DNA from 4 places in the Paenibacillus sp. FSL F4-0125 genome. Region 2 is predicted to be linked to each of the others. Evidence: riboswitches for the same ligand, from Rfam matches in the RefSeq annotation. Region 2 holds a riboswitch; each other region holds the start of a gene.
The links. A riboswitch is a leader RNA that binds a small molecule or an ion and turns the genes downstream of it on or off. The one in region 2 is predicted to bind cyclic di-GMP.

Region 1 (8,014 bases), 290 kb from region 2:
TGGCTGTCGCCACCTGCAGGGGCTTCGGGCGCTGCTACAGGTGCGGCTGCTGCGCTGCCGCTTGCCGGTGCCGCTTCAGGCTCTTTGCTCTCAGCGGCCTGCGGCTTACTGCCGCTAGCGGCTCCAATGATGCCGATGGCTTCGCCAACGGCTACGTTCTCGCCCGCTTGACGCAGGATGGAGGAGATGACACCCTCCACCTCCGCACTAATTTCCAGATTGACTTTATCTGTCTCTAACTCAGCAAGCACATCGCCTTGACCTACCGTGTCGCCTTCTTTAACCAGCCATTTGTAGATGGTTCCTTCGGATATAGATTCTCCCAGATCGGGTACTAAGATTTCTGACACAGGCCGTTACCTCCCCAAACATAATGGTTTACGCTATTGTGATACCGTCCTCTTAGGAGGACGGTACAGCCGTTTGTACTTGTGAATTTGATTTTAGGGCCTCTGAAACAATTCTACGCTGTTCAAAGCTATGAACATCTGCATAACCACTGGCTGGACTGGAACGTTCAGGACGTCCGATATATCTCACGCTGGTGTTTTGCGGTGCAATGGAGCGTAACCGAGGTTCGGTGTAGCTCCAGCCACCCATATTCTTCGGCTCTTCTTGCACCCAGACAATTTCCTGAAGAGCTGGGAACGAGCTTAGGTGAGCATTCAGTTCACGTTCTGGGAACGGATAGAGTTGCTCTAGGCGAAGTACATGTAGCCAAGACCAATCTTTGTCTGAGGCAGCTTCGAGTTCTGTTTGGATGTCGATAGCTACTTTACCGCTGCAGACTACAAGACGCTTAACCTCACCTGGTTTTTTGCCTAGCAGAGGCTCTGATAACACAGGCTGGAATTGTCCTGAGGCGAGCTCAGTTCCGGCAGAAGCGCTCCGTGTATTACGAATGAGACTCTTCGGTGTCATGATGACTAACGGTCTTGCATCTTCCTGTCCGCATAACGCCGCTTGGCGCCGCAAGAGATGGAAATACTGGGAGGCGCTCGTCAAGTTGGCAACGGTCCAGTTTTCTTCTGCGGATAATTGCAGGAAGCGTTCCAATCTACCGCTGGAATGCTCAGGTCCCTGGCCTTCGTAACCATGAGGCAGCATGATGACAAGATTGCTGCGCTGCGTCCATTTGGCGCGTCCAGCGGCAATGAATTGGTCAAATATAACTTGACCTGCATTAGCGAAATCGCCATATTGTGCTTCCCAGATCACGAAGGTTTCCGGTGCGAACACGTTATAACCATACTCAAAGCCTAATACCGATGCTTCTGACAGCGGACTGTTGTATACGCCAAAGGAAGCGCGGGAATTACTCAGCTGATGAAGTGGAGAGAACAATTCCCCAGTCTTACTGTCGTGCAGCACTAGATGGCGATGAGCGAAGGTTCCGCGCTGAGCATCCTGACCGCTCAGGCGAATTGGCGTACCATCTTTTAGAATGGTAGCGAAGGCGAGAGACTCAGCAAGTGCCCAGTCGACCTTTTCACCTTCATTCAGTGCATCCTTACGGCGTTGCAGAATTCGTTCCAGCTTCGGATAGACTTGGAATCCTTCGGGCACAGTCAGCAGTTCACGATTGATCTCCTGCAGGCTGGAGATAGATAATGCTGTTGAGCCTGGCGCAGCGTGTTCCGCTTCTAAAGGAATGAAGGCTTTTGGTTCTTTTTTCTTGTGATTGCCTTCCTTCATACTATCATACGCACGTTGCAAAACGCTTTCTGCAGCAGCATTCATCTCTTTAACATCGTCAGCTGTAAGAATCTTTTCACGCTGTAGTCGTTCAGCATAAACCTTGTAGACGGTTGGATGTTTACGCACCTTACTGTAAACAATAGGCTGTGTAGTATCAGGATCATCCATTTCGTTATGACCATGACGGCGGTAGCCGATGAGATCAATCACGAAATCCTTTTTAAATTGGTGGCGATATGCGCTAGCTAAACGGACAGCTGCTACACAGGCCTCCGGATCATCGGCGTTGACATGGACAATCGGGATTTCATACCCTTTGGCGATATCACTGGCATAATGCGTAGAACGGGAGTCTTCACTTTCGGTCGTAAAGCCGATCCGGTTATTAACAATGATATGGATCGTTCCACCATTCTGATAACCTTGAAGTTTGCCGATATTAAGTGTTTCTGCAACAATCCCTTCACCTGGAAAAGCAGCATCGCCATGCATTAGCACTGCTATAGCTTTACTGGTATCAATCTTAGGCAGTCCGGCAGTGCTCCGATCCTCTTGAGCGGCACGAGTGAAACCTTCCACGACAGGATTGACGAATTCCAAGTGACTTGGATTGTTCGCTAGTGTTATTCTTGTGCGTACGGTTTCTCCTTCACGGACAGCGCGGTCTGCACCGAGATGGTATTTCACATCACCCGTCCAGCCATAGTTAATGCCTGTAGAGCCTTCGGAAGGGAAGAGCTCCTTGTTTGGAGAATGATGAAACTCTGAAAATATAATATCATAAGGTTTGCCTAAAATATGTGCGAGAACGTTGAGACGGCCGCGGTGCGCCATACCCATCAGAATATGCTCTGCACCGTCATGCGCAGCAGCGCGTACGATTTCATCGAGCATCGGCACAAGAGCGTCGTTGCCCTCCAAGCTGAAACGTTTCTGGCCCACAAAGGTCTTGTGGAGGAAGGTTTCGAATTGCTCTACTTGAATCAGGCGGTTTAGTAGTTCTTTGCGTTCTGAATTATTTAAAGGTGCTGGTGAGCTAGTGGATTCTGCCTGTCTATTCAGCCATTGCAATTCTTTTTCCTCATGCACATGCCCGAATTCATAGGCGATAGTTTTGGTATATGCCTGACGCATACGCTGAACAGCATCCCATCCGGTATGCACGTCATTCGGTGCATTCTCCCAAATGAGTGTGGCAGGTAATGCGATCAGATCCTCACGGGTCAGCCCATAGGTTTCAAGTTCGAGATATTTAGCCATGGGATTGTGGTCCCGCTCAAGCGGATCAATTTCAGCGGCCATATGGCCATATATACGAATATTAGCGATTAACTTGGAAGCTCTTACTGCTTTTCTAAGCCATTCGGTGTCTCCCGAAATGCGAGGCTGTGGAGCCGGTTCGCTATCCGGTGTTAATGGTGGGGGACCCGAATTTGTAAAAAGTTCGCGATAATTATTCTCTACGGTGGATGGGTCTTTCACAAATTGCTCGTATCTTTCTTGAATGTAGCCTAAATTGGGTCCATAATACTTACTCCAAATGGATTCGTTATAGGGCTCTTTGGCTGCCATGAATACATCCTCCTCAACGGATGAACTCCATACGTGACATTTTGTGTCAATGCTTGTAGGAGCTGTGATGATTGCGGTTTCATTCCTCATCTTATTGTGCTACTTTCCACACATGTAATCAATTCATTCTTTCGTCTAATACGTTCGCAAAATGGTATGGGTTAGCTTGTTCTACTAAATAAAGAGTTGTTCTTTTTTATTACCCATTCTAAAGGCCTACTAAAATGATTCTATTATCCTTAATTTTAACTAAATAGGGGATGGGGCATTATTATATTGGGTTATATAATTTTATGAATAAGACGAGTATCGCGATAATAGGACAGGAAATTCTATAAAAGAACTTCTATTTTTTGTTTTTTAATGGAAAAACTAATCAGAAATCGACACACTTTTTCACTTTAGTATAGTATAATGTTATTGCAGTTAGCGTTTTTCATATATTTCAAAGTAGATCCTTTCACGTAAAGGGTCCAGTAAAAGGTAAACTTGCCGAAAGGCAGGGGCACAAAGTCGCGGGTCTAAGGTAGAAATACTATGACAGCCGGATTGCCTGGGGACGTAAAATCTTAGGAGGAGATTTTTTGGACAAGTCCAACCAGGGAAGCAACAAAGAACAGCAGGTCATTGATCTAGACGTAGAGTGGGTCCATTTATTATTAGCAGCTAAGAAGGCTGGCATAAAGGCAGATGAAATTCGTCGCTTCTTAAATGAGAAGACTGTGCAAGCCGTGCAGTAATACATTCAGAGCATTACATATCAAATGAGCACAGCGATAACTCGCTGTGCTTTTTTTCTTTATATTAAGCAGCTATAAGTTTCAGATGACACACTGTCCTTATATTCTAGTAGAATATAAAACGCCTTCGCAGTCCATTTAGGAGAACGAAGGCGCTTATGCTTGATAGTATGAGTAGAAGAGGATCTTATCAGATCAGATGGAAGGATTAATCCTTCTGATCCAGGCGCCATTTCTGGTAGTCCAGAAACTCCTTGAATTCGCGTTTGCTTATGCCTGAGGCCATAGCTTCCTGCACCAATCGGAACCATTCCGAATCTAAAGGTGATTCCTCAGCATCATTAGGTTCTCCATAGAGCAAAGCGTGGATGGATACCTGAAGCGCGTCGGCGATCTTTTCGATAAATTGGATTGAAGGATTGGATTGGATGTTTCTCTCCACATTGCTAAGATACGACTTAGCAACATCCGCTCTGTCCGCAAGCTCAGATAGGGACAATCCCTTTTCTAGGCGGAGATGCTGGATACGTTGGCCCATATTTTGTGGCACTATGCTGACGCCCCTCCGTAATTTTTGTTATTAGTATAGCAAATATCAATAAATTCGACAAAGATTATTGTAAAGAAAAAAGCAGCATCTACTTATCCGCTTTCCGGAATAAGAATCTGCTGCTCTTCGAATGGAAGACTTATTAGATTATTTAGCGGATCCAGCGGTTTGCTTACCTACGAAATCCCAAGTCAGAGTTAATGAATCTTTTTGGAAGTAGTTTTGCTCTTGGCCGTTATCAACAAATTCGAATTGAACGGTGAAGCTATCATTTGTGCCAGCCTTAATTCCAGATGCTTCGCTAGTACCCCAGATTGCATCAAGTCCAGTATTTTTTACGAGATCCGGTGTCTGAGTCTTCAAATCGGCCAGGGTAGTTTCCCAAACTACTTTCTCTTCACTACCAGGTAAGATGCCGCTTTTATCTTTATTCACCAGGAATTTAACTTTGATGAATTTTGCCAAATCGTTAGCGCCGTTGTTACCACCTACATCATTAATAGAGGTAGCTGTTTTGAGGAGGATCGAACCGATATCAAGTGTACCGTCATTTTTTAGTTTGAAGTCTCTTTTGATCGTATCGCCTGGCTTCAGATCCTTCAAATCAACGATAACAGAAGGATCAGAGTTCAAATCCAGTGTACCAGCTGCGAATGTAGCGGTGCTTTGTGCAGTGTCGCTAAAGTAAGCGAAAGTTCCTCCACCAATCAATGATAAACCCAGTGCTGCAGATGCTACGCCAAGACCCAATGTTTTTTTGATACCCATAATTAAAATTCCTCCTCGGTTTTTGTGGTTTTTTTTATAAAAGTTATATATTGTAACTTCCGGTTCGTAAGCGGAAGCGGACAATCAACGAATTACTGTATTTCAGTTGGAGGTGGAGAGGTGGGCAGTATAGCCGCATTTTTCTTTTCGAGTGCAGCTACAGCCTTCCATGATGAATACAGGGCATAGAGCAGGAGCATCAAGCCTGGTACGATCATGAGCACAACACTTCCAGCTTTGGAAACTGCGAAATTCATAGCGTAACCTACATAAGGAACAGTGACCCCGGTATACTCAGCTACAACATTTGTGGAACTGGTAGGGTTCATATCAGGCGCATCATTGTTATCGCCTTTCGTGCGATACATGGCTTCACCAGTAGCGTTGTTCATTGTTGCTTCTACAACACGGTGAGTAATGAGCAGGTTTTCTTCATTTCTAAAGGTGATAACATCGCCTTTTTTGAAGCGATTCATATCTCCTCCGGGTTTTAAAGCGACAATCGATCCGGTTTGAATCCCTGGCTCCATCGAACCTGAGAGTACCGATTTGATCTGGTATCCGAAGAAGGCAGGTTCACCGCCGGAGGCCTTGGATAACACTACGGCTATCACCAGCAGAATAAAGATCACAAGCATGATGCTCGATAATGTATTGTTGATCATTTTTTTAATCCGCATATTATTCTCCACCTTTGTCTTGTTGAAGGGCCGAAGGAGCTGGTGTTGCTGCCGGTGGGGAAGAGGTTGTAGCTTCCGCCTTTGGCGTCTCCTGAGGAACCTTTTGCTGTGGTATATCTTGTGGAATCGTTGGCTCTTCACCAACTTCCGGATCGACCGGGTTAGTGGCTGGGGCTTCAGGTTGCTCTTTATTTATGTTCTCTGGAGCAGCTTCACCTGTTGGTGGAGTCGCTTCCGTTTTTGCTTTCTCTTCAGCTTCAGCTTTCGCTTTGTCCTCTGCTTCTTGCTTTTCTTTTTTCTCCAGGGCCAAACGTTCTTCTTTCTTCGCTTGTTCCAGCGCCTCTAATCGGGCTTTCTCAAGGGCTTCCAATTGTTGTTCGCGGGTTTGACTGATCAATTGGAGCTGACTCTGAAGAGTGCTGATGCCTGAAGTAGCTGATTCTTTAAGACCATTCATTTCAGTATTGAGATTTTCATAAGTGGAGGTAAGCTCGCTAGAGATATTGCCAGCCGGTTGACTAAAAGCAATCAGGTAGGGGAACGGCTGCTGAAATGCCTCATTGCGTAACTCGGGTTGTCCATATACATCACTGGTCACTACCGAAGCAAACGGAAGACCGATGTCGTGAATAGAATTTAGATATTGGATGACTCCATTCAAGGAAGCATTCAGGGATTCAGAGATTACACCACTTTGATTCAGGCTATTTTGCAGCTCACTGAAGAATTGTTCATCCTTGATTTCTAAACAGTTTGAATCTAGAGAGGTCATATATCCTCCAATCTGGAATAATACGGCTGCTGCTGCGTTCAGCTCACTATTGATTTCGTTCCAAATTTGGCTGTTGGTGGCCAGTTGCTCATTAACGCCATCAATTTGAGATTGAAGCGCGGAGATTTGCGAGGAAATCTCTTGCGCTGCGACATCAAGCTCATCCAGCGACATGCCTTCTATTCCCGAAACATCTGAGAGACTGCCTGAAGGGGCATAGCTTTGCAGCGATCCTTTTAAAGCAGTGGCTTTTTCGATATGATCTTTGAGTTCTGTTAGAAGCCCTTTGATCGAGTTTGGAAAGACTTCACAAAAGCTAATTGTGCTGGTCGCTTGCGTAGTAGCTCCAAAACCACCGTAGGTATTACCCACTTGCTGCGAGGTATACAGAAACAAGACGGAGACAGCCATCCCTGATTGCAGAACACGTAGTCCGATTTGCCTCTTTCTTTTAGGTCTTCTTTTTGCTGATCTGGGTCTCAGAGGAATACCTCCCCTCAATGTCTTGAGTTTCTTTGGTTCGTTATTGTTGTTCTCAATAAAGAACAACTTCTGTAATGAATAATACATGGAATAAATTGAAAAGAAAACTGCCAATAATCCTCGTTTGTGCTCTATAAAGAACAAAAATGTTAATTTATCTCTATTTACCTCGGTTTTTCGCTCGATATCTATTTTTATTCGCAATAAAGAACGACATGTAAAAAAGGGGGAGGCATTAAAAATAGCCTAATCATGCGAGAGGCACGATTAGGCTATTAAGAATCCTTTGGAGTTGAATTTGTGGAGTGGATTAGGGAAGACGAGTACCACGCGAACTAACGTATAAGTCATACCACTCTTTACGAGTAAGCTCCAGCTTGTCCGCATCGGCGCAGGCAGCAATGCGCTGCGGATTCACAGTCCCAATCACAGGCTGAATAGCTGCCGGATGTGTCATTAGCCAGGATAGCACTATGGATTCGGGTGTTGTTCCTTTTTCATCTGCAAGTTGTTTAACCATGGCAGCTGTCTGGACGATATTCTCTGGTTGATCCTCTAATGAACGTCCGCTAAATAAGCCTTGTGCGAGTGGACCCCAAGCTTGAAGCTGAATATTCTCCGTTCGACAATGCTCAAGGGTTCCCTCAGGAAAGGTAATATCCTTCCAAGGTTCACGGTTTACACTGATTCCAGCATCGACCCAGCTCAGCTTGGCTAGGCTCATATGTAGCTGGTTTACGATAAAGGGCTC
Region 2 (8,014 bases):
ACCTTTATCTACCATTATTTTGCTATGGTACCTTTTATGATTCTTGGTATTGTATATATAATGAAGTTACTAGATAGTAAATTTCCTGAGGCTCGTTACGTTCGTTATGCTTATGTGGCTGTTGCGTTACTGCTCTTTGTCGCGTTCTACCCAGTCCTATCAGGGATGCAGGTTAGCGGTGATTACGTGAAGAACATGCTGCGTTGGTTCCCTTCTTGGGTTTTCTAAGCTTTAAAAAAGAATCTATAACAATAAGTTTATGCTTACAGCGTTATTAGGAAGAATAGGAAGATGTAACGCTCCATAAAGCTTGTAGGAGGAATAAAGGTGAAAGCCAGATATAGTGTAATTGTACCCATGTTCAATGAGGAGCAAGTAATTAGCGTTACTTACGAACGTTTGAAAAAAGTAATGGACGAATGCGGCGATACTTATGAGCTAGTCTTCGTTAATGACGGAAGTCGTGATCGTTCAGCCCAAATGATTCGGGAGATCAGTGATCGAGATGAATGCGTCAAGCTAATTGACTTCTCGCGTAATTTCGGACATCAGGTAGCGATTACAGCTGGCATGGACTATGCAGAAGGTCAAGCGGTCGTTGTTATTGACGCTGACCTTCAAGATCCGCCTGAGGTCATTTTGCAAATGATCGAGAAGTGGAAAGAGGGCTATGATGTTGTGTATGCGAAGCGGCTGAAGCGCCGTGGGGAGACGATGTTCAAGAAGGTAACGGCGAAGCTGTTTTACCGGCTGCTCAGCAGCATGACAAGTGTGGACATTCCTACGGATACAGGCGATTTCCGTCTTATTGATCGTAAAGTATGTGACGTCTTACGGGGGCTCAAGGAGAAAAATCGGTATGTCAGAGGTTTGGTAAGCTGGGTCGGCTTTAAGCAGACGATGGTGGAGTATGAGCGGGAAGAACGTTATGCAGGTGAAACCAAGTATCCGCTCAAGAAAATGATTCGTTTTGCGCTAGATGGTATCACTTCCTTTTCCCATAAACCACTTAAGATTGCTACGTATGTTGGATTTTTTCTATCCTTTTCTAGCTTTCTCTATTTATTCTTCGTCTTATTTCAAAGAATCTTCTTCACATCATGGACGGTTCCAGGTTGGGCTTCCATTGTAGGCGTCAATTTGCTCTTTAATGGTATCGTTCTGATGCTGTTAGGTGTAATCGGAGAGTATATTGGACGGATTTATGACGAGTCTAAGGATAGACCGCTATATATTGTAAGTGAGACTAAAGGATATCCTAACGAGGAACAAGTGGATCGACGGAAGGACTACAATAATGTCAGATAAGAACTTACGCGCTGCATTTATACAGTTTCTTAAATTTAATGCCGTAGGTTTGGTGAATACCCTAATTGATTTCGTAATCTTCACATTACTGAACTCACTTGGAATGGTATATGCGTTGGCACAGGTGATTTCTTATAGTGCAGGGACAGCGAACAGCTTTATTTTGAATAAAAAAGTTACCTTCAAGGATCACAATCGTGGCAGTAAAGAGGGCTTTGATAAGGCTCAGTTGCTGAAGTTTATCATACTGAATCTGGTAGTGCTCGGAATATCGCTGTTGCTAATGCATCTGTTGACTGACAAACTAGGCATTCAAGTGTTGATCTCTAAGGTATTAGTAACGTTTGTGACGGTGATCATTAACTTCTTCGGAAGTCGTAAATGGGTTTTCTAAAGTGCAGTAGAACCAATCCACGGAGGTGAAAATCATGCGTAAATTCTCGTATGTGCTCATACTGGCTGGGATCCTTATCATGCTTTATCCAAAAGCTAACGAATGGTATAACGACTGGCAGCAGGAGAAGCTATTAGAAACGGCTGAACTGAGCACCATCGAAAGCACTCCACCACCTGATCTGAAGAGTAGATATGCCGAGGTCACTCAGCTACTAGCAGAGGAATCCGTTCTAGATGCACAGGCACAGCCTCAAGAAACAGAAAAGCCAGAACCGGAGATTGAAGTGGGCGGCAAAGTTATCGCATTAATAGAGATTGCTAAGATTGATCTGAAGCTGCCAGTATTAGAAGGAGCAACAAAAGCAAATATGAAGCATGCTGCGGCCCATATGAAAGAAACGGCCCCGCTTGGAGAAATCGGGAACGCCGCAATAGCTGCTCATAGAGCTAGAACTACGGGCAGATTGTTTAACAGATTGAATGAAGTTGTGGTTGGGGATGTAATCACGGTAAAAACGAGCGATCAGGTATATAATTACGAGGTTTATGATATTTCTGTTGTACTTCCCAGTGATGTGTCTGTTCTTGACGGGAATAACAAGGATAAGATTCTTACTCTAATTACGTGTGACCCACTAGTAGATCCTACACATCGTTTGATTGTTCATGCTAAGCTTACCTAATAGTAGATGAGAAATGACAAGAGAACTGAAATACAGAGAGATAACTATAAAATAATAGCAAAACTAGCAATTTTGTTCTTGTTTACGAGGATAAATATGGTAGTATAAGACTATAAAAGCTAAACACGATAAACGGCAAACCTATCGAAAGGTAGGGACGCAAAGCTAAAGGGCCTTCCCGAAAGGATGGCAGCCAGTTACCGAATGAAGAGGCTTTTTTTGTTTTTATAAAATATATAAGAATCTTAGATTCATATTTCTACTTGGACTGATTCTGTTAATTTGTCTAGTGAAATTAGAACAGATAGAGCTTATACGATAACGGCAAACCTATCGAAAGGTAGGGACGCAAAGCTAAAGGGCCTTCCCGAAAGGATGGCAGCCAGCTACCGAAAGGAGTTTTATCCGTGAAAAAGGTTTATTTTATGATGGTGGCGCTGTTCGTGCTGATTACTTCGGTTCCAGTAAGCACAGCTCAAGCTGCAAGTCCAGATTCAAACTGGTTGAATACATCCAAATTAGCTCAAGGTGTAATCGGTATTAACTACGATATTCCAAAAGATAAAAGAGTTAAGCTGATGATCACAAAAGATAACAGTAGCTATACATACAATTTATATGCTTCTGGACAAGCTGAGGACTTCCCTTTGCAACAAGGGAATGGGACTTATAAAGTTTCTGTTCTTGAGAATACAACAGGTAATAAATATAAGGCTCTCTATTCTGAAGTAGTAGATTTAACTATGAACGACTCAAATTCCGTATATTTGGGCTCCGTACAGAATGTGAAATGGAGTTCTTCTGATAAAGCAATCGTTAAGGCTAAAGAGCTTACAAAAGGTAAAACAACAGATGAAGAAAAAGTTAAGGCAATTTATAACTATGTAGTTGCTAATGTACAATATGATTATTCTCTTGCTAATAACGTAACAACAGATTACATTCCGAACATTAACAACACTTTGAATACTAAAAAAGGAATCTGCTATGACTATGCTTCTCTTTTTGCCGCAATGCTGCGTAGTGTAGATGTGCCTGCTAAATTGGTGATGGGGAATACTAGCTACGTTACGCAATACCATGCATGGAATGAAGTATTGATGGATGGGAAATGGGTTACTATTGATACCACGGTAGATGCATCGGCAGCGAAGAGTAAGAAGAATACGGATTTTATTAAGGCTTCAAGTAAGTATACTGCAGCAAAATACTATTAATTTGAAACGCTAGAATCATAACTCTATTAAATAAACAACCAGCTTAATTATTAAGCTGGTTGTTTATTTTTCTATTAGGGGTTGCTTTTCTATGAGTAGATAGGTTATTATAGTTAAGCGTTGTTAGACAGCGTACAGGCAATGTTTGAGAGAGTTATATAAACGGCTTTCGAAAAAAAGCTTGCATTACTGAGAACAACATGATATATTATAAGAGTTGCTGCTGAGACATTAAACGGCGCCAACGAGAACTTGATCTTTGAAAACTGAACAACGAGTGAGTAGGAAATCACGAAAGTGAAATCCAAAACTGATGAGTTTCACAGCGTATCTTACGCTTTTGGGATTTCATCGTGAGAATTAATTTTCTCGTCAGATGTTTCAAAATGAGCATATCGCTCTTTTCAATACTAATTGGAGAGTTTGATCCTGGCTCAGGACGAACGCTGGCGGCGTGCCTAATACATGCAAGTCGAGCGGAGTTATTTTGAAAGCTTGCTTTCAAAATAACTTAGCGGCGGACGGGTGAGTAACACGTAGGCAACCTGCCCCTTAGACTGGGATAACTACCGGAAACGGTAGCTAATACCGGATAATTTCTTTTTTCTCCTGAAGGAAGAATGAAAGACGGAGCAATCTGTCACTGAGGGATGGGCCTGCGGCGCATTAGCTAGTTGGTGGGGTAACGGCCCACCAAGGCGACGATGCGTAGCCGACCTGAGAGGGTGAACGGCCACACTGGGACTGAGACACGGCCCAGACTCCTACGGGAGGCAGCAGTAGGGAATCTTCCGCAATGGACGAAAGTCTGACGGAGCAACGCCGCGTGAGTGATGAAGGTTTTCGGATCGTAAAGCTCTGTTGCCAGGGAAGAACGTCCGGTAGAGTAACTGCTACCGGAGTGACGGTACCTGAGAAGAAAGCCCCGGCTAACTACGTGCCAGCAGCCGCGGTAATACGTAGGGGGCAAGCGTTGTCCGGAATTATTGGGCGTAAAGCGCGCGCAGGCGGTCATTTAAGTCTGGTGTTTAAACCTTGGGCTCAACCTAAGGTCGCACTGGAAACTGGGTGACTTGAGTACAGAAGAGGAAAGTGGAATTCCACGTGTAGCGGTGAAATGCGTAGATATGTGGAGGAACACCAGTGGCGAAGGCGACTTTCTGGGCTGTAACTGACGCTGAGGCGCGAAAGCGTGGGGAGCAAACAGGATTAGATACCCTGGTAGTCCACGCCGTAAACGATGAGTGCTAGGTGTTAGGGGTTTCGATACCCTTGGTGCCGAAGTTAACACAGTAAGCACTCCGCCTGGGGAGTACGGTCGCAAGACTGAAACTCAAAGGAATTGACGGGGACCCGCACAAGCAGTGGAGTATGTGGTTTAATTCGAAGCAACGCGAAGAACCTTACCAGGTCTTGACATCCCTCTGAATCTGCTAGAGATAGCAGCGGCCTTCGGGACAGAGGAGACAGGTGGTGCATGGTTGTCGTCAGCTCGTGTCGTGAGATGTTGGGTTAAGTCCCGCAACGAGCGCAACCCTTAACTTTAGTTGCCAGCAAGTAATGTTGGGCACTCTAGAGTGACTGCCGGTGACAAACCGGAGGAAGGTGGGGATGACGTCAAATCATCATGCCCCTTATGACCTGGGCTACACACGTACTACAATGGCCGGTACAACGGGAAGCGAAGCCGCGAGGTGGAGCCAATCCCATCAAAGCCGGTCTCAGTTCGGATTGCAGGCTGCAACTCGCCTGCATGAAGTCGGAATTGCTAGTAATCGCGGATCAGCATGCCGCGGTGAATACGTTCCCGGGTCTTGTACACACCGCCCGTCACACCACGAGAGTTTACAACACCCGAAGTCGGTGGGGTAACCCGCAAGGGAGCCAGCCGCCGAAGGTGGGGTAGATGATTGGGGTGAAGTCGTAACAAGGTAGCCGTATCGGAAGGTGCGGCTGGATCACCTCCTTTCTATGGAGAATCGTCTTCGGAAGTGGAGACATTCAAATCGGAAGTTAAACTTCCAAATCTCAGGTTTAGGCCTGTTACTCACTCGTTGCTCAGTTTTGAGAGTTTAAGCTCTCAAGTAAGACTTGATCCTTGAAAACTGGATACCGAAACGAATTTGCGTTTTAGAACATCTTTTAGCAACTTGTGCAAACAAGTAAATGTTATTAGTGAGATGATTCCAAGAGAGATATCGTATGATATTTTCCTGCGGAAAAATCAAGGTTAAGCTAATAAGAGCACACGGAGGATGCCTAGGCGCCAGGAGCCGACGAAGGACGTGGCGAACAACGAAACTGCCTCGGGGAGCTGTAAGCAAGCTTTGATCCGGGGGTGTCCGAATGGGGAAACCCAGCTGTGGTAATTCGCAGTTACTCATACCTGAATACATAGGGTATGTAGAGGCAGACCAGGGGAACTGAAACATCTAAGTACCCTGAGGAAGAGAAAACAATAGTGATTCCGTCAGTAGCGGCGAGCGAACGCGGAACAGCCTAAACCTAAGAGCTTGCTCTTAGGGGTTGTGGGACGTCTCACATGGAGTTACAAAGGAATATGGTAGGTGAAGAGGTCTGGAAAGGCCCGCGATAGAGGTAAAAGCCCTGTAACCTAAACTGTGTTCTCTCCGAGACGGATCCCGAGTAGTGCGGGGCACGTGAAACCCCGTATGAATCCAGCAGGACCATCTGCTAAGGCTAAATACTACCTGGCGACCGATAGTGAAACAGTACCGTGAGGGAAAGGTGAAAAGCACCCCGGAAGGGGAGTGAAATAGAACCTGAAACCGTGTGCTTACAAAAAGTCAGAGCCCTATTTATGGGTGATGGCGTGCCTTTTGTAGAATGAACCGGCGAGTTACGTTTAACATGCAAGGTTAAGTCGAGAAGACGGAGCCGCAGCGAAAGCGAGTCTGAATAGGGCGAATGAGTATGTGGACGTAGACCCGAAACCGTGTGATCTACCCCTGTCCAGGGTGAAGGTGCGGTAACACGCACTGGAGGCCCGAACCCACGCACGTTGAAAAGTGCGGGGATGAGGTGGGGGTAGCGGAGAAATTCCAATCGAACTCGGAGATAGCTGGTTCTCCCCGAAATAGCTTTAGGGCTAGCCTCGGTATAAGAGTAGTGGAGGTAGAGCACTGATTGGGTGCGGGGTCCGCAAGGATTACCAAGCTCAGTCAAACTCCGAATGCCATATACTTATTGCCGGGAGTCAGACAGTGAGTGCTAAGATCCATTGTCAAAAGGGAAACAGCCCAGACCATCAGCTAAGGTCCCCAAGTGTGTGTTAAGTGGGAAAGGATGTGGAGTTGCACAGACAACCAGGATGTTGGCTTAGAAGCAGCCACCATTGAAAGAGTGCGTAATAGCTCACTGGTCGAGTGACTCTGCGCCGAAAATGTAACGGGGCTAAACACACCACCGAAGCTATGGCTAGATACGTATGTATCTGGGGTAGGGGAGCGTTGTATGTGGGTTGAAGGTGTACCGTAAGGAGCGCTGGACAGCATACAAGTGAGAATGCCGGTATGAGTAACGAAAAGATCAGTGAGAATCTGATCCGCCGAAAGCCCAAGGTTTCCTGAGGAAGGCTCGTCCGCTCAGGGTAAGTCGGGACCTAAGGCGAGGCCGAAAGGCGTAGTCGAAGGACAACAGTTTGAAATTACTGTACCACCGTAATCCGCTATGAGCGATGGGGTGACGCAGGAGGGTAGTGACGCGGACTGATGGATATGTCCGTCTAAGCAGTGAGGCTGATGTGTAGGCAAATCCGCACATCGTTAAGGCTGGGCTGTGATGGGGAGCGAAAATTGTAGTAGCGAAGGTCATGATCTCACACTGCCAAGAAAAGCCTCTAGCCAGGAGAAGGTGCCCGTACCGCAAACCGACACAGGTAGGCGAGAAGAGAATTCTAAGGCGCGCGGAAGAACTCTCGTTAAGGAACTCGGCAAAATGACCCCGTAACTTCGGGAGAAGGGGTGCCCCGGTAGTGTGAATAGCACGAGGGGGCCGCAGTGAAAAGGCCCAAGCGACTGTTTAGCAAAAACACAGGTCTGTGCGAAGCCGCAAGGCGAAGTATACGGGCTGACGCCTGCCCGGTGCTGGAAGGTTAAGGGGAGTGGTTAGGGGTAACCCGAAGCTATGAACCGAAGCCCCAGTAAACGGCGGCCGTAACTATAACGGTCCTAAGGTAGCGAAATTCCTTGTCAGGTAAATTCTGACCCGCACGAATGGCGTAACGACTTGGGCGCTGTCTCAACGAGAGATCCGGTGAAATTTTAATACCTGTGAAGATGCAGGTTACCCGCGACAAGACGGAAAGACCCCATGGAGCTTTACTGCAGCTTGATATTGAATTTGGGTACGATCTGTACAGGATAGGTGGGAGCCGTAGAAATCGGAGCG
Region 3 (8,014 bases), 170 kb from region 2:
ATTAGCTGGGAAGCTCCTGGGCCTGCTTCAGAATTGGAATGGCGTGGTCGAGTGACTATAGAGGCCATTTGTAGGTTATCTGCATACGGCGTAATATAAGAGATTGAACAAAGGCCATCCTTTACGAAAGGTTGGCCTTAAAACCTGCTGTTAAAGACAGCACACTAAACGTATTACAACTCATTCAACTAACGGAAAACGTTAATTCAATGACAAAAAGGCAGTCTTAGACTTTATTTACTAAGTCTTGGACTGCCATTGCTTTTATATAGATCAGTCTAAAACCTGGAGAAAATATTAGATTCATTTCCCATTACTTAAATTTCCCTTATGCGGTTGTTGGTCCAAATGCTAAAATCAATTCTGGTAAAATTTGTAACGATCAGGATGGTGATTTATTAAATGAATCTATGAAATGAATTGAGTGAGACCATAAGTCCCCCAGGTGCTTACACCACAAGATTTGACATCATTTGCACAGACCTAGTGTCTGATAAGACGCACACCCTAATCGAATCGGATCATCGAGGACGCGGGCCTGGTCTTTTGATCCAGTCTGAATTTACTTTTTGATTCCGTTGTTATGCTAACGGGAAATAATAGTTTAATAAGCCGTTACTTAAGACTGAAATAATTCATTGTGACAATTATGTCATTCTGTATTGAATATCGTTATGTTAATCGATGGGTAAGTGTACGTGTCTCCCTTATACTGGAAATTAAATGATCTTATTTCCGAAAGGGGACTATCCACTGATGACTGATGTAATTAAAGCAATAATACTTGGCATAATAGAGGGCTTAACTGAATTTTTACCAGTATCATCTACTGGACATCTTATTTTAGCAGGAAATTTGCTTAGCTTTGAGGGAGACGCTGCAATAACTTTTAAAATTGTTATACAGTTGGGTGCAGTGATGGCTGTTCTAATTCTTTACTGGAAAAGGTATTTGGAGATTGGGGCTAATATGATTAGAATGGATTTTTCCAAAAGCAAAGGATTAAATGTCATTCATATGGTTTTGGCTATGTTACCAGCATTACTCTTATATCTTCTCTTCAAGGACACCATAAAAAGCCAATTATTCGGTCCAATCCCCGTCTTGATCGGGCTAGTTGTTGGTGGCGTATTGATGATCATTGCAGCGCGGAATAGGCGAACTGAAACCGCTGATACTATTGATGGTATTAATTATAAACAAGCTTTCGGAATTGGTCTGTTCCAATGCTTGGCGTTATGGCCGGGATTTTCGAGATCAGGTTCGACGATTTCAGGCGGCCTGTTGTTTGGCACTAGCCAAAAAGCCGCTGCAGATTTTACATTCCTTATTTCTGTACCTGTAATGTTTGGTGCAAGCTTGTTAGATTTGTACGATAGTCGTGATTTGCTGAGTTCTGATGATTTGCTTCTAATGTTAATTGGCTTTGCGACATCCTTTCTTGTGGCAATGATTGCAGTAGTGACGTTCATCAAACTGATTAAGCGACTTCGATTGGAATGGTTTGCTCTATACCGGTTTGTTTTAGCAGCTCTCTTCTATTTAATCGTCATACAGTAATTAGTTTTATTTGCTTGTTAAGCCCGAATAATTTACCGACAGGGGCTATTATTGCGACAGGCCAGCTCACGGGGTGTTATGAGGTTACGTCTGAGGTGGACCTAAGGGAATGGGTAGAAGGTAACGAATATGATTTCGGTGACTATCGTCTAACCTGAATGACGAATTGAAGTTTTTAATGTGATTTTCATGTGAGCATCATCTTATTTTCAGGTTAGGGGTATATATTGAAGACACCAAACACCCCCCAGTGTTTTGTGGTATAAATCTCTTAGGTCTTGCCAACTCCCATGGTAAGGCCTATTTTTTTGTTCGCTAATGGAAATGGGGGGGAGGGGCGTAACTCCTTACGCGGCTTTACTTAATCTGATACTGCCCTTCATAGCTCTTAAAAGATGAAATATCCAGCCCGAGATATCTGCGCATATGAATAGCAGCTTGTGCAGCAACGATGTCGTTTAACAGCAGCATTCGTTCATGGTATCCGCGACATATAAATTTGGCTTCTATCCCTGTGTTGAGCCTGTTCTGCTCATATACCTTGATTCCCCGTTTTCTCATTTCCGAACGAACATCTCTTAGATCTGCTGTAGCTACTGCCGCGGCGGTTCCAAGAACCTCCAGATAGGGGGCGGGCGTTCGTAAATGTGTAGATAAAATGGCGGAGTCCCGTTCGAAAGCTGATAAAATCATCGGAAGCAATAAATAAGATTTCACCAGCATGTTGTCTCTGCTTTCAGCTCTATGCATGAATCTCATCACCTCTAATGGGAACGTATATTCGTATTCTACCCCGATATCCCAAAAATAATCAATGGTATTTCTAAACAGCCAGTCCAATGTGATTAAATTCACAACGAAAATAGAAAGAATAAAATATATTAAAATTGTAATAATAAAAATTAATGGTTTAGGCTTATGAAAAGGAGAATTAGGATGAGAGAGGAAGGAAGTCTCCGCCGTGGATTGGTATTTGGTTTGATTTTTAGTATTCCATTATGGATATCGATATTAGGCTATATACAGTTACTTTAAAATTGAATAAAAACTTTTGCGTGAAGCGCCTTTAGGTGCTTTTTTTGTGCTGGTTAATCTGTATGATTATTAAAAGGAATTGATTGACATTTGTGGGGGCGGAGCGCTAAACTATTATTAGTTCGAAAGTATTAAAAGTCATAGACGATTATTTAATAGGATGCTTAAGCTGCCGGTTCTATTTTGCAAAAGCTATACATATATAATCATGATAATAGCAAACCGTCCGAAAGGGTGGGACGCAAAGTCCAGGAGTCTAAAGTGTCTTAAGGACACTATGACCGTCCGACTGCCATGAGAAGGGAATTCTACTTCTTTTTTGGCGGTCTTTTTTGTTGTTAGGTCTTTTAGAGTTTCTGGTAATTATTTTGATTAGATATAAATGATAGATTTAGGAGGTGTGCTTTTTGAAAAGAAGAATAAAACCGATACTCTCACTAGTATTAGCGGGGACTTTAATGGTAGGTAATGGGCTTTCCGGAGGGCATTTGGTAAATGCAGCAGGGGAGGTACCTCCCTATACTCCTACACCTGTGTTAGGTATTGCAGGGAATTTTAATACTTTTATTTTTGGGGATTTCAAACAATCTAATGATCAGGTTCATGGGCGCCTTGCCGCCAAAGGTAACATTACTTTGCAGAATTACGGCGTATCCAAGGATAATCCAGGTGGAGATGTCCTTATTGCTGGTAATGACATTACTTTTACTAATGGTACTATTCATGGAGCATCCGTTTATGGTGGTGTTTTTTCCAGCAACGGTGTAGATCTTAAAGAACCAGCGAGAAAAGGAACGCCTATTGATTTTGATGCTGAAGAGCAATTTCTTATCGGACGTTCTAATGAATTCTCTTCACTTGCTACAGTTGGAACTTTCAAAAAGGAATATGGGAAAATAACAATTGATGCTCCGGAATCATTTAACGTTCTTAATCTAAGTGCTGCCGATTTCGCTAATGCCAATGGCTTACAGTTTAATATTGCAAATAACGCCACAGTTATCGTTAACGTTAGCGGAAGTTCAGTTGAAATTCCAAGTTTTCAAATATGGGGAGGCAGCCTTAACAAGGTATTATTTAATTTTTATGAAGCTAGCACTGTAAACATAGGAAGTTTAACGATAGAAGGAACTATCCTAGCTCCGCATGCGAAAGTAACTTATAATTCTGGTGAACTGCATGGGACACTGATTGCAAAGGGATTTGCTGGTGGGGTACAGATGCATTGGTATCCATATGAAGGGGAGGAACCACCTCCGACACCGACGCCGACTGTGACACCAACACCGACGCCGACCGTGACGCCAACACCGACGCCGACTGTGACGCCAACACCGACGCCGACTGTGACGCCAACACCGACCGTGACGCCAACGCCGACGCCGGCTGTGACGCCAACACCGACGCCGTGCGTGACACCAACGCCGAGTGTGACGCCGACACCGACCGTGACACCAACGCCGAAGCCAACACCAACGCCGAAGCCAACACCAACGCCGAAGCCAACACCAACGCCGAAGCCAACACCAACGCCGAAGCCAACACCAACGCCGAAGCCAACACCAACGCCGAAACCAACACCAACGCCGAAACCAACGCACACACCAAAACCAACGCACACACCAAAACCAACACACACACCAACGCCGACTGTGACGCCAACACCAACACCGACTGTGACGCCAACACCAACGCCGGACGTGACGCCAACACCAACACCGACTGTGACGCCAACACCAACGCCGGACGTGACGCCAACACCAACGCCGACTGTGACGCCAACACCAACGCCGACTGTGACGCCAACACCAACGCCGGACGTGACGCCAACACCAACGCCGGACGTGACGCCAACACCAACGCCGACTGTGACGCCAACACCAACGCCGGACGTGACACCGACACCAACGCCGACTCCGTCGTCTGAAGCAACACCAACACCGACTCCGTCGTCTGAAGCGACACCAACGCCGACTCCGTCGTCTGAAGCGACACCAACGCCGACTCCGTCGTCTGAAGCAACACCAACACCGACTCCGTCGTCTGAAGCAACACCAACGCCGACTCCGTCGTCTGAAGCAACACCAACGCCGACTCCGTCGTCTGAGGTAACACCAACACCGACTCCGTCACCGGTGGCTCCGGTATTCCCAACACCAACGCCATCCTCCGTAATTGGCATTATCGTCGTTAATGATGACCCTGTGCCACTTGGACCTGTAGCTTCATCGACGCCAGTACCAGTACCAGTACCAACACCAACACCGTCGGGTAGCACAGAGGTACTTGTTGATGATGACGAGATCCCATTAGGATCAGTAACGGAGGTAACGCCAACACCGTCACCAGAGGATATCGCCGTGGTGGATGATACAATCCCGCTAGGTAATCCACCTGTGGATGAACTTCCGAAAACGGGAGAATCAAGTCCAGTCCCTTATTATGTAGCTGGTCTAGGTTTTGCACTTATTGGATTGCTAATGAGAAATAGATTCTCCAACAAGAAATAATAAATGGTAATTGTGACGAGAACACAAGGTATACCCAGAACAGAAAAGAGCCGCTTTCGGGACTTATTCCGATAGCGGCTTTATTTTGTAATGATTGTTATATTTTGGAGTAATCTAAGCAGATGCTATACTGATTTACAACGGATATGAAGAAGGGACGGGGAAGATGAATTGGTATGGTTCTTCATTAGTGCGATCATCGTCATAGGGGCTCTGATCTTTGCGGGCTTTTTCTTTTATGGAATTGCTATTAAACGAGCACCGAAGGAATTCCTGAGTAATAATCGTGATTTGAAGGTTGATCCCCCGGTTGCCGGGGCTTCTTGGGGGGAGGGGAAGGATTGGATCTCCAGTCAGAGCTTTGAGAATATGGAGATTACATCTGAGGACGGGCTACAACTAAGAGGGTACTGGCTCCTTTCAGATCGTGCTGAAGGTCGTACGGCGATTCTAGCTCACGGTTATTCTGGAAAAGGGAAGGATATGGGAGCGTACGCCAAAATCTATTACGAGCGACTGGGCTTTAATATCCTGATTCCCGATGCCAGGGGACATGGGGAAAGCGCTGGGAATTATATTGGTTTTGGATGGCATGAGCGCAAGGATTATTTGCAGTGGATTGAATATATAATAGAAAAGACTGGGCCCAGTGCTCAAGTTGTGCTTCATGGGGTCTCCATGGGTGGTGCTACCGTGCTAATGACCTCAGGTGAAAATCTCCCACCGCAGGTCAAAGCTATTGTCTCGGACTGCGCTTACAGCTCAGTTAAAGCACAATTAGCCTACCAACTACGGCGCATGTATCGCTTGCCAAGTTTCCCTTTTATTCAAAGTGCGAGTCTAATTACTCGTTTGAAAGCAGGGTATGGTTTTAGTGAAGCGTCTGCTTTGAAACAGGTGCGGAAGGCGAAGGTGCCGATTCTTTTTATTCATGGGGATGCCGATAATTTTGTACCATATAGCATGATGAATGAATTGTATGAGGCATGTCAGAGTCCTAAAGAGAAGTTCGTAGTGCCGCAAGCAGGGCATGGATTAGCATATGATATGGATAAGACGGGGTATATAAACGTAGTAACAGCTTTTGTGAATCAATATGTAAATTAGATGCCCTGAACGTAGACAGCGCCCGATATCCGCTAGGTAGCGGTTATCGGGCGCCTATATTTTTCCACACATGGCATGAGTCCTTATGTAAGGTTCGTACAGCCATGCTTTTTCGTTATATTCATCCCCCGCCGTTCGTGAGTAACGGGTGTCTTAATTCCTTGTTATTTCCAGCAGCCGTGTGGCGAGAATAATCCTTCCAATACGACAAAAGCCCTACCTCTCTTTTGCCCTTGCGGCTCCATTGACCGCGCCAGTGTGAATCGGAATGCTATATTTCGAATTTAGTCTCATAAAAAGGAAAGTTTCTGCAAGAAAACATAAAGCCTCTGTGTCCAAAATGCCGATGTGTAAAAGAGTCGGCCTGACATCTTCTTGATGGGGATATTCAATATATCGAAAAACAAATACGATATAAATATAACACAGTATTGTTTAAAAGGCAAATATAATAATCAATTCCAAGATAAGGGTAGTTTGATTTAGGAGGAGAACAAGTAGAGCAAGATAGAGCGTTTGATTCGAATATAACTTATGCCGGATTATTTGCGGATTAATTCGGAAAAGCTAGTAAGCCAGAGGGAATGGGACTACGGGGGCTATTTTGCGTGCCTATTTTGTGAACTGCTCTCTAAAACTTACATTAAACCCCAACATTGATTGAAGGATTGAGGGTAGACCGTTATAATTAATAAGTCTGGATTTTAATTAAAAAATAAGGGAGATTTTTATGAAACGCGCAGATGTGTGGTTGATTTCCATCGTGTTAATTGCTGCGCTCGCTTTTCTCGTACCGAGATGGTTTTCGGACAATGATGATAAAGGTGGGTCCGGTAAAAATCTCGTAGCCAATGTGACAGTGGACGGCGAGTTATTTAAAACGGTAAAGCTTACAAAAGAAGAACAAACCATTGAGGTCCGTACCGACCGTGGTTATAACATCTTGAAGGTGCATGATTACGGGATTGAAATGTATGATGCTGACTGCCCGGATCAAGTGTGCCTAGGTTTCGGTTTTATTACCCTGCCCAAACAGACGATTGTCTGTCTACCGCATAGAGTATTAGTGGAAATCACGAGTGCGTCGGGGGAGGATGATATAGATGCCTATGTCCAGTAGTGAATCTGCAACAGCTTTAAAAAGAACGGTAATTATTGCGATTTTCGCCGCAGTGGCGGTAGTGCTTAGTCTAATAGAGGCACAGATTCCATTGTCAGGAATGGGACTGGTACCGGGTGCTAAGCTAGGATTAGCCAACATCATGATTTTGACTTGTATTTACTTTTTACGTGGACGGGACGCATTCCTGCTTGTCATCCTTAAGACACTGCTTACCGCTTTTCTGCTAGGTACTTTTTCAAGCCTGCTGTTCAGTTTATTTGGCTCGTTGTTTAGCTTTGTTGTAATGTTCGTATTAATGCTGATTAGTGGCAAAGGTAAGAGTATAAGTTTGATCGGAATTAGTATAGCTGGTGGGATTGCACATAATATCGGTCAGCTGCTGGCAGCTTCAATGGTATTCTCATCCCTTAGTATTTTTTATTATCTTCCCATGCTGCTGATCACTGGAGTAGTAACAGGAATTGCCGTGGGCTATGCAGTCCGTTATTTGGTGGCTTCATTGTCAAAAATATCGTTGTTTGAAGAGTTTTTGGACTGATTAGTCACATCAGCGGAAGGATGACTAACATGAATGAATCATTTGCAGGTCAAGAATTAGAGGGAGAAGGACAAGCTATCATCTCTCTGGATGAGGTATCGTTTGGTTACGATCCTGAGCATCCGATTCTTCAAAATATAA
Region 4 (8,014 bases), 3.9 Mb from region 2:
GCGCTGCAATCATGTTGCTGACCGTTGACAAAGCTGTTCCTAAGGATGTCCTAGTGAAACTTGCTGGTTTACCAGAGATTAACACTGCTGAAGAAATCATCCTACTTTAATCTATAACATAAAAAAGGTCATTCCAGCATGTACTGGAGTGGCCTTTTTTTGATTTAACGAACCTTTTTCTTCCTATATTATAAATGCAGGGATGGTCCTTCCATCGGTATCAGTAAATCCATACTTTTCAGCTAGCTTTCCAACCAGCTGCGGCTCACCGGACATGGACATTACTTCCGGATCAGCGGCCAGCGCTGCCACAGCTCGACCAATATATGTCGTCGATTCACTCATTTTCAGCTCCTCGACCTCTTGCCAATGCTCCTCATCTGTGTTCATGGCTTCTAAAACTGCTTCTGTTCTCATCCATCCGGGTGAAAGTGGAATAACTGCAATACTGTCATCCTTTAACTCCTTCGATAGTCCGAAGGCCATACGTAAAAGTGAATTTTTAGAAAGATCATAATAAAAGTTGCCCAAATATTTATAATGATCCCAAAAGGTTGTATGAATAATTAGACCGCCAGTATTTCCCTTCCGCATGAGGGGAATTGCGTAATAATTCGTGATCAACTGTGCTCTCACCCCTGCATTAAACATATTCTCCCAATGCGCTGTAGATAGCTCCCAAAAAGGTTTCTGCTCGATAGCTAGATCATTGCCTCCCCATACGTTATTCACTAAAATATCGAGCCGCCCCTGCTCTTCAGCGATCTGACGGATCACTGCTTCTGTTTCCTGATCCTTCGTATGGTCACATCGTATTACCGCACCAGTTCCTCCACTCTCTTTTATCTCTCTAAGTACGCTATTTATGCTCCCCTTAATTGGTTCAGTGGCAGATACATCTATGGTTCTCCCTGTAATATAGACAAAAGCGCCTCTTCTTGCTAATTCTAAAGCGATCCCTCTACCAGCGCCTCTGCTGCTCCCCGTAACCAGTGCCACTTTTCCTTTCAATGTCATTTTCCTCAACCCTTTCAGTATGTTTTCAATTTCAGTATTCTGTGATCATTCCCTACGTTTTATAAGTATAGCCTTAATATATGACATCCACTGACATATATAATATAATCAAAATTTAGAATGGATGAATGGAGCACGTCCAATATTTAATTCGAGGAGGAGTAAATAATTAATGCGAGCCGACCGTTTGTTATCTATTTTGCTTCTATTGCAAAAACGTGGAAAAATGACTTCTCGCGAGCTGGCCCAAACACTCGAAGTGTCAGAACGAACGGTGTTTAGAGATATGGAAGCATTGAGTGCTTCAGGCATCCCGATTGTAGCTGAACGAGGGCGTGAAGGAGGTTGGATGCTTACAGAAGGGTACCGGACCTCCTTAACAGGTATGAAGCCACAAGAGATTGGTTCACTGCTTCTGTCCACTGACTCATCTATTATGAAAGATCTGGGGATACAGGACGACTTCTCTTCCGCTGTTCTCAAACTGGAGGCTGCTTCCTCTCATCGAACTAGTAACCCAGCAAATTATCTTAGCCAGCGGATCCATATTGACGGTGCCAGTTGGCATCCTTCGGATGAGACTTATCCGTTCCTTTCTGTACTTCAGAGAGCTCTTTGGGAAGACCGTAAAGTAAAAATCACTTATCTCCGGAACGACGAGACAAAAGTCCGGATGATTGAACCTCTTGGGTTAGTTGCAAAACGAGGAGTTTGGTATGTCGTAGCCAATATAGGAGATGAACTGCGAACCTTTCGTGTGTCCAGATTGGTAAACGTAGAAGAGACCAATGAGCGGTTTAACAGGCCTGAAGAATTTGATTTAAAACATTATTGGGAAGAGTCCACTACAGCCTTCAAAGCAGCACTGCCAAAATATCCGGTAAAATTAAGGGTTAGAACATCTGTCTTAAAAGAATTGCAACGTGAAAGATTCGTTTCTATCCATATAATAGAGCCTTCTAGCAATGCAGAGTGGGTGAACGTAGATGCCGAATTTAATACGATTGAGTCGGCCTGCCGGATAATCCTTTCTTTTAGTCCCTCGGTTATTGTATTTTCACCGCAAGAACTTTTAGAGATGGTAAAGTCTGCTATCGCAAAAATTTCCGCTATTTATGAGGATTTTTGACACGAAATCTAAAGAACTACTCCGAAAAGAAGATTTATGTCAGTTCTTACTATAGACCAATCGCCTTTAAATCCCATATAATAACACCAATACATAATATTAATAAGGAGGACATTATACCAATGAACTGGATGCATAAACTTCCGTTAAAACAAAGAATTGTTGCCGGATGTTACCTCGTTGCCGCACTATTTGCCATTCCTGTTTTAGTTACTTTTATGATCTTAGGCAACATTATTTTGGGTATTGTTCTAATCGTCGTTCTTGCTGCTTTAACCTTCCCAGTGGCCCGCTTTATCGAGAGAACGCTTACATCTTCTTTTGATGACATCGCGAATGTATCTCATAGTATTTCAAAAGGGGATTTTACAAGTAGAGCCGACGAGAACGGGTCTATGGGGGACGTAAGTCGTTCCTTTAATACTATGATTGACAAGCTCAAGAAGATTTTGACAGAAGCATCACAAATCACTCGTCAAGTTATGGATGCAAGCCGTGGAATCGAAGATAAGAATCAGAATTTGAAAATTGTCATGGCACAGGTAGCCTCTTCGTCTAACGAGCTAGCTCTTGGTGCAAATGAAATATCTACGGATATCGCTGAAATGACAGAATCCATTAAAGATATTGAGAATAAAGTATCCAATTATACGAACTCAACAAAAGAAATGAACAGACGTTCAATACATACATTAGAGCTAGTTGAACAAGGACGCCAATCCGTTGATACGCAAGCTGAAGGCATGCGTAAAAACATCCAGGCTACTCAAAAAGTAGCTGACACTATCGAAGCCCTTTCTCAAAATGCTCGCGGAATTACGATGATCACAAAGACCATCACTGAGATCGCTGAACAGACCAACCTGTTATCACTAAATGCTTCCATCGAAGCAGCACGTGCAGGAGAACATGGTCGAGGATTTGCTGTAGTCGCACAGGAGGTTCGCAAGCTCGCTGAAGAATCAACGGCTTCAACGAAGGAAGTCTTTGGCTTGGTTCGGAGCATCGAAACTGATATTAAACAAGCGATTGATAATATCGCTATCAACGAAGAAGTCGTACAGGTACAGAATGAGATGATCACTCAATCTGCTCATATCTTTGCTCAAATCGTGCAAAGTGTACAGTATATTACCGAGCAGATCTCCTCCTTCTCTGCCGAAAGTGATCTTATGTTGGAAAGTGCATTGAAAATCTCTAGTGCAATCGAGAATATCTCTGCGATCACGCAGCAAACCGCTGCCGGCACCGAAGAAGTATCAGCCGCTATGAATGAACAAATTAATGCCCTGCAGTCCGTTGCAGAAGAAACTGAGAAAATGACTCAGGCTGTATTTAATCTACAAAAGACGATCCATATTTTCAAGTTTTAAGTGACGTCCAAATCATATAAACAAATTCAAAAACTGCCCCTAAGCTTAGGCTTAGTAGCAGTTTTTTTATATCTATTATTTCATAGGTTCGACAAGACTTTCGTCAAAATTCGAGTTAATTTGCGATAATATATTGACAAAGAGTGTCTAGGAATATATTGTAAAGGAAAATTCTTCTTATAAATTTTTAAATTAATATTGGCAAAATCTTCGAAAGAGGATGACGCAAAACCATGGATCTACAGCCTCATTTTTAATCTGAGGCCATGACTGCCAGGTTGCTGAAAACCAAGACGACTGGACTTTTGTTCAGTCTCTATGGCGATTTATGCTACCAACCTGTGCCCTATTTTAGAGCACAGGTTTTCTAGTGTTTGGTTTTAAAATAACAATCAACTTGTGAGGTGTATTTTTTGAAGACAGTCGCAGATTACATGTCGGAAGCACTACGGAACCTTGGAGTTACCCATTCCTTTGGTATCATCGGAAAATCCATTTGTCCTATCGTTCTTAAAATGGTAGATTACGGTATTGAATTTATCCCTGGAAGACATGAAAGCAGCTCAGGCTTCGAAGCGGCCGGATATGCGCTGAAAACTGGAAAACTAGGTGTAGCTTTTGGTACTTCAGGTCCTGGTGGAACAAACCTATTAACTGCAGCAGCACATGCTAAGGCTAACAACCTACCTGTCCTATTTATTACTGGCCACCAATCTATTAAAGAGCTTGGAATTCCCCAATGTCAGGACTCCACCTCTTTTCTAGCGGATTTAGCTGATATGTTTAGACCTGCCACCTTATATAGCAAGCTTATTGAACGTGGAGATCACTTTAGCACAATCTTTAATCATGCCATATCCATTGCTTTGAGCGGTAATCGTGGTCCCGTTCACCTTTGTATTCCCTTTGATGTACAAACGGAATTACTAGAGGAATGTAATATTGTAATCCCTGAACGCGAATCACTGGTTAGCCATGCTAATATCGACCGTGTACTAGATGCTATAAATAACTCAAAGAATCCAATTATTATCGCGGGTAAAGGCGTTAACCGCTCAGGAGCACATAGTGAGCTAATTCAATTAGCGGAAACATTTAATATTCCTGTAGTTACATCTCCAGGTGGTAAAGGGGCTTTAGCTTGGGATCATCCACTCTATCACGGTCCAATTGGAGTAGGCGGTTGTACCCATGGGGATGACTTGCTGAATCAAAGTGATCTATTTATCGTTCTCGGGTCACGTTTAAGTGATATGACTATTTGTAATCTTAAAAGGGAAAATCACCCGGCAACATTAATTCAGTTTGATAGTGATCCGACTTTTGTCGGAAAAATATTGTTCTCTAAGACGATTCCAGTGACTGGAGATCTACGCGACAATCTAGTTTGCTATCTCAATAACATTAACACGAACAACATCACAAAACGCGAAGCACCGATAAATTCCGGATATACCGAAGAACCTCCGATTTTACCAAACCTTTCACTTGCATCGGTCTTGAGTACGATGAGTGATTTGATTCCTTATAACAGCACAGTCTTTGTTGATGATGGAAGTCACGGTTTCCATGCTGCGAAATGGTACAAGGTTAAGAAACCTGGCAGTTTTGTCTTCGATGCTTACTTTGCTTGTATGGGTAATTCCATCGGGATGGCAATTGGTGCAAAGGTTGCTGCTCCAGAAGAAACGATCTTCTGCATTACAGGAGACGGCTGCTTTATGATGCTAGGCGCAGAGATTAACGCTGCTGTCTGCAAGGATATTCCTGTCATATTCATTGTTGTGAATAATAAACAGCTAGATATGGCTCTAAAAGGTATGGAAAAAACTACAGGACGTATTGACGGAACGATCTACGAAGTCCCTATGGACGCTGTGAAATTCGCAGAATCACTAGGTGCTACGGGTTATAAATGTGAGACAGCTGAGGAGTTCGAAACAGCTATCAAGGACGCTGTTGCCATCAACCGTGTTGCCGTCATTGAACTGCTAACAGACCGTGATGAGGTCCCTCCGACTGCTCATCGTACTTTGAACCTAAATTAGGAGGTCAATTATGAAAGACAATGTAAACAGTGGTCTGAACCACTTCACGAATCTCTCAGGAGACTACGGAGCTAAGGCACTGGCTCCGATTAAAGAACATTTCCCCGATTTGGCTGAATTTATTATGGGGAATGCCTACGGCGATATTTTTCAACGCAACACAATCGAAGCTGACTGGAAGGAAATCGCAGTTATCTCTGCCCTGATTTCGATGGGTCAGTTTGATCAATTGGGTGTTCATTATGTCATGGCTCTTCGTGTGGGAGTCACTGTAGAACAACTCAAAGGGATTCTATTACACTTAGTACCCGCAATAGGGGCACCTAGAATCATTACCGCTTTTAATATCCTTCTCGAAACGATTGAAGAAATAAAGTAACTATATGCCGGATGGCAAAATGTAGCATTTGTTATTGAATATTAAATGTTGCAACACAAAAAGCGGCAGGCCAAGGATAATCCTTAGCTTGCCGCTTTTTGTGTTAATCTGTGATGGGGACTTTAGGACTCACTGGCAAAGGACAAACCTTTCTCCGTGAGCGCACTCCGTAATTGGTTAAGCGCCTTAGGTCCCATCCCGTGTAACTGCAGAAGCTCTGACTCAGTGAGCTTACTGATTTGGTGAATCTGTGTATACCCAGCACCATGGAGTGCTCGAAGCGCAGGCTTGGCCAATCCAGTCGGAAGATCTGATTCTGATTCGCCAAGCATTCCTGCAGGATCAGTTTCTATATTTCTGTTCTTAGACATATGCATCTCCTTGATCACTGATATCCTTCATGTTTCTCCCAGCCCATGGTACGCGCTACAGCGTCTTTCCAGGCGTTGTAACGTCGTTCACGCTCATCTATACCCATTACGGGTGAAAAGACCCTCTCAGCTTTGTTAAAGCTTTCTAGCTGCTCTCTTGTCCAGACTCCTGAGGTTAATCCAGCCAGAAGTGCTGCCCCCAGCGCAGTCGTCTCCGCATATGTAGTTCTAGTAACTTCACTACCGAGGATATCAGACTGGAACTGCATCAGCAAATCATTACGAACAGCTCCACCATCTACCCGAAGGCCGGTCAATGGCATGCCAGCGTCTTTTTCCATCGCCCCAATTACATCTCTAGACTGAAATGCTAGTGACTCTAACGTCGCTCTTACCAAATGCCCCGAGGTGGTTCCTCTAGTTAGACCGAAGACTGCTCCACGTGCATACATATCCCAATAAGGGGCACCTAGTCCAGTAAAAGCAGGCACGACGATAACCCCTTCACTGTCCTCTACTTCCCGTGCTTTATCTTCTGAGCCTGCCGGCTCCGTTATGAGTCCCAGCCCTTCCTGAAGCCATTGTACAGCCGCTCCGGCTACAAATACACTGCCTTCGAGCGCATAATAGAGTTCCTCTCCCATTCCCCAGGCCACAGTGGTCAACAGACCATGACTGGAGACAACGGCTTCCGTGCCTGTATTCATCAGAATAAAGCACCCAGTTCCATAGGTGTTTTTGGCACTGCCGGGTTCAAGACAAGTATGCCCAAACAAAGCAGCCTGTTGATCTCCCAATACAGAGTGAATAGGGATTTCTGCACCGAACCACTGTACATCTGCTGCTCCAAACTCACTACCGGACATTCTCACTTCTGGCAGGATGGAGTGTGGTACACGAAGCTCATCCATTAGCTCTTCATCCCAGCAGCGTTTATGAAGATTATATAGCATCGTACGTGATGCGTTGGTTACATCAGTGGCATGTACAGCTCCGCCAGTAAGCTTCCAGATTAACCAACTGTCTACCGTCCCAGCTAATAACTCGCCATTATTCGCACGCTCTCGGGCGCCTTCCACGTGATCAAGAATCCAGGAGAATTTGGTTGCAGAAAAATAAGCATCCACAACTAGTCCCGTCTTGTTAGCAATGAGTCTCTCTAACCCCTTACTCTTGATCTCTTCACATAGCTCTGCAGTACGTCTGTCCTGCCATACAATCGCAGGATAAATCGGCTTACCTGTTGCTCTATCCCAGATTAGGGCCGTTTCCCTCTGATTCGTAATACCAATAGAAAATATTTCCTGAGGCACAATTCCGCCCCGATTAATCGCCTCTCTTGCAGCTGCAAGCTGTGACGCCCAAATTTGCTCTGGGTCATGTTCCACCCAGCCAGGGCGGGGGAATGATTGTTCAACCTCATATTGTCCTTGTGAGACCATTCTAGCGTCCTTATCGAACAATATGGCTCGTGAACTGGTAGTCCCTTGGTCTAAAGATAAAATCATTTGATGGCCTCCCAAGCATAAACAATGAGATATGTTCCACGATGAACAAGATTAATGTGTTCGTTTCAACAAAAAGCACCTCTGCTGTCAGAGGCGCTATCACACATTGTGTTTGGAATTACTGTTTTTCGACAGGAAGTCTTAGGGTAAAGGTAGTGCTCTCACCCAATTTACTGGAAGCTGTAATGG

Region 1: another riboswitch for cyclic di-GMP. It lies ahead of NST74_RS01825 (anti-repressor SinI family protein); the one in region 2 lies ahead of NST74_RS03150 (transglutaminase-like domain-containing protein).
Region 3: another riboswitch for cyclic di-GMP. It lies ahead of NST74_RS02375 (choice-of-anchor A family protein); the one in region 2 lies ahead of NST74_RS03150 (transglutaminase-like domain-containing protein).
Region 4: another riboswitch for cyclic di-GMP. It lies ahead of NST74_RS20365 (thiamine pyrophosphate-binding protein); the one in region 2 lies ahead of NST74_RS03150 (transglutaminase-like domain-containing protein).

Annotation. Positions count from the first base shown of each region.
Region 1 covers NZ_JBBOZJ010000001.1:404,936-412,949, forward strand. Annotated here, with positions in the region: gene odhB (2-oxoglutarate dehydrogenase complex dihydrolipoyllysine-residue succinyltransferase) at 1-350, opposite strand, end outside; gene NST74_RS01820 (2-oxoglutarate dehydrogenase E1 component) at 403-3,270, opposite strand; cyclic di-GMP riboswitch class I at 3,743-3,827, shown strand; gene NST74_RS01825 (anti-repressor SinI family protein) at 3,855-4,010, shown strand; gene NST74_RS01830 (helix-turn-helix domain-containing protein) at 4,219-4,548, opposite strand; gene NST74_RS01835 (TasA family protein) at 4,708-5,328, opposite strand; gene sipW (signal peptidase I SipW) at 5,421-6,008, opposite strand; gene NST74_RS01845 (hypothetical protein) at 6,010-7,191, opposite strand; gene NST74_RS01850 (aldo/keto reductase) at 7,574-8,014, opposite strand, start outside.
Region 2 covers NZ_JBBOZJ010000001.1:694,131-702,144, forward strand. Annotated here, with positions in the region: gene NST74_RS03130 (phospholipid carrier-dependent glycosyltransferase) at 1-228, shown strand, start outside; gene NST74_RS03135 (glycosyltransferase family 2 protein) at 328-1,308, shown strand; gene NST74_RS03140 (GtrA family protein) at 1,298-1,702, shown strand; gene NST74_RS03145 (class D sortase) at 1,737-2,387, shown strand; cyclic di-GMP riboswitch class I at 2,512-2,592, shown strand; cyclic di-GMP riboswitch class I at 2,701-2,781, shown strand; gene NST74_RS03150 (transglutaminase-like domain-containing protein) at 2,795-3,604, shown strand; rRNA gene NST74_RS03155 (16S ribosomal RNA) at 4,016-5,573, shown strand; rRNA gene NST74_RS03160 (23S ribosomal RNA) at 5,833-8,014, shown strand, end outside.
Region 3 covers NZ_JBBOZJ010000001.1:527,272-535,285, forward strand. Annotated here, with positions in the region: gene NST74_RS02360 (hypothetical protein) at 1-99, shown strand, start outside; gene NST74_RS02365 (undecaprenyl-diphosphate phosphatase) at 757-1,560, shown strand; gene NST74_RS02370 (hypothetical protein) at 1,918-2,310, opposite strand; cyclic di-GMP riboswitch class I at 2,802-2,892, shown strand; gene NST74_RS02375 (choice-of-anchor A family protein) at 3,003-5,105, shown strand; gene NST74_RS02380 (alpha/beta hydrolase) at 5,277-6,212, shown strand; gene NST74_RS02385 (NusG domain II-containing protein) at 6,943-7,332, shown strand; gene NST74_RS02390 (Gx transporter family protein) at 7,316-7,873, shown strand; gene NST74_RS02395 (ATP-binding cassette domain-containing protein) at 7,903-8,014, shown strand, end outside.
Region 4 covers NZ_JBBOZJ010000001.1:4,561,848-4,569,861, forward strand. Annotated here, with positions in the region: gene serA (phosphoglycerate dehydrogenase) at 1-110, shown strand, start outside; gene NST74_RS20350 (SDR family NAD(P)-dependent oxidoreductase) at 184-1,017, opposite strand; gene NST74_RS20355 (helix-turn-helix transcriptional regulator) at 1,190-2,146, shown strand; gene NST74_RS20360 (methyl-accepting chemotaxis protein) at 2,269-3,519, shown strand; cyclic di-GMP riboswitch class I at 3,710-3,805, shown strand; gene NST74_RS20365 (thiamine pyrophosphate-binding protein) at 3,924-5,567, shown strand; gene NST74_RS20370 (carboxymuconolactone decarboxylase family protein) at 5,578-5,946, shown strand; gene NST74_RS20375 (DNA-binding protein) at 6,069-6,317, opposite strand; gene glpK (glycerol kinase GlpK) at 6,332-7,825, opposite strand; gene NST74_RS20385 (ATP-binding protein) at 7,944-8,014, opposite strand, start outside.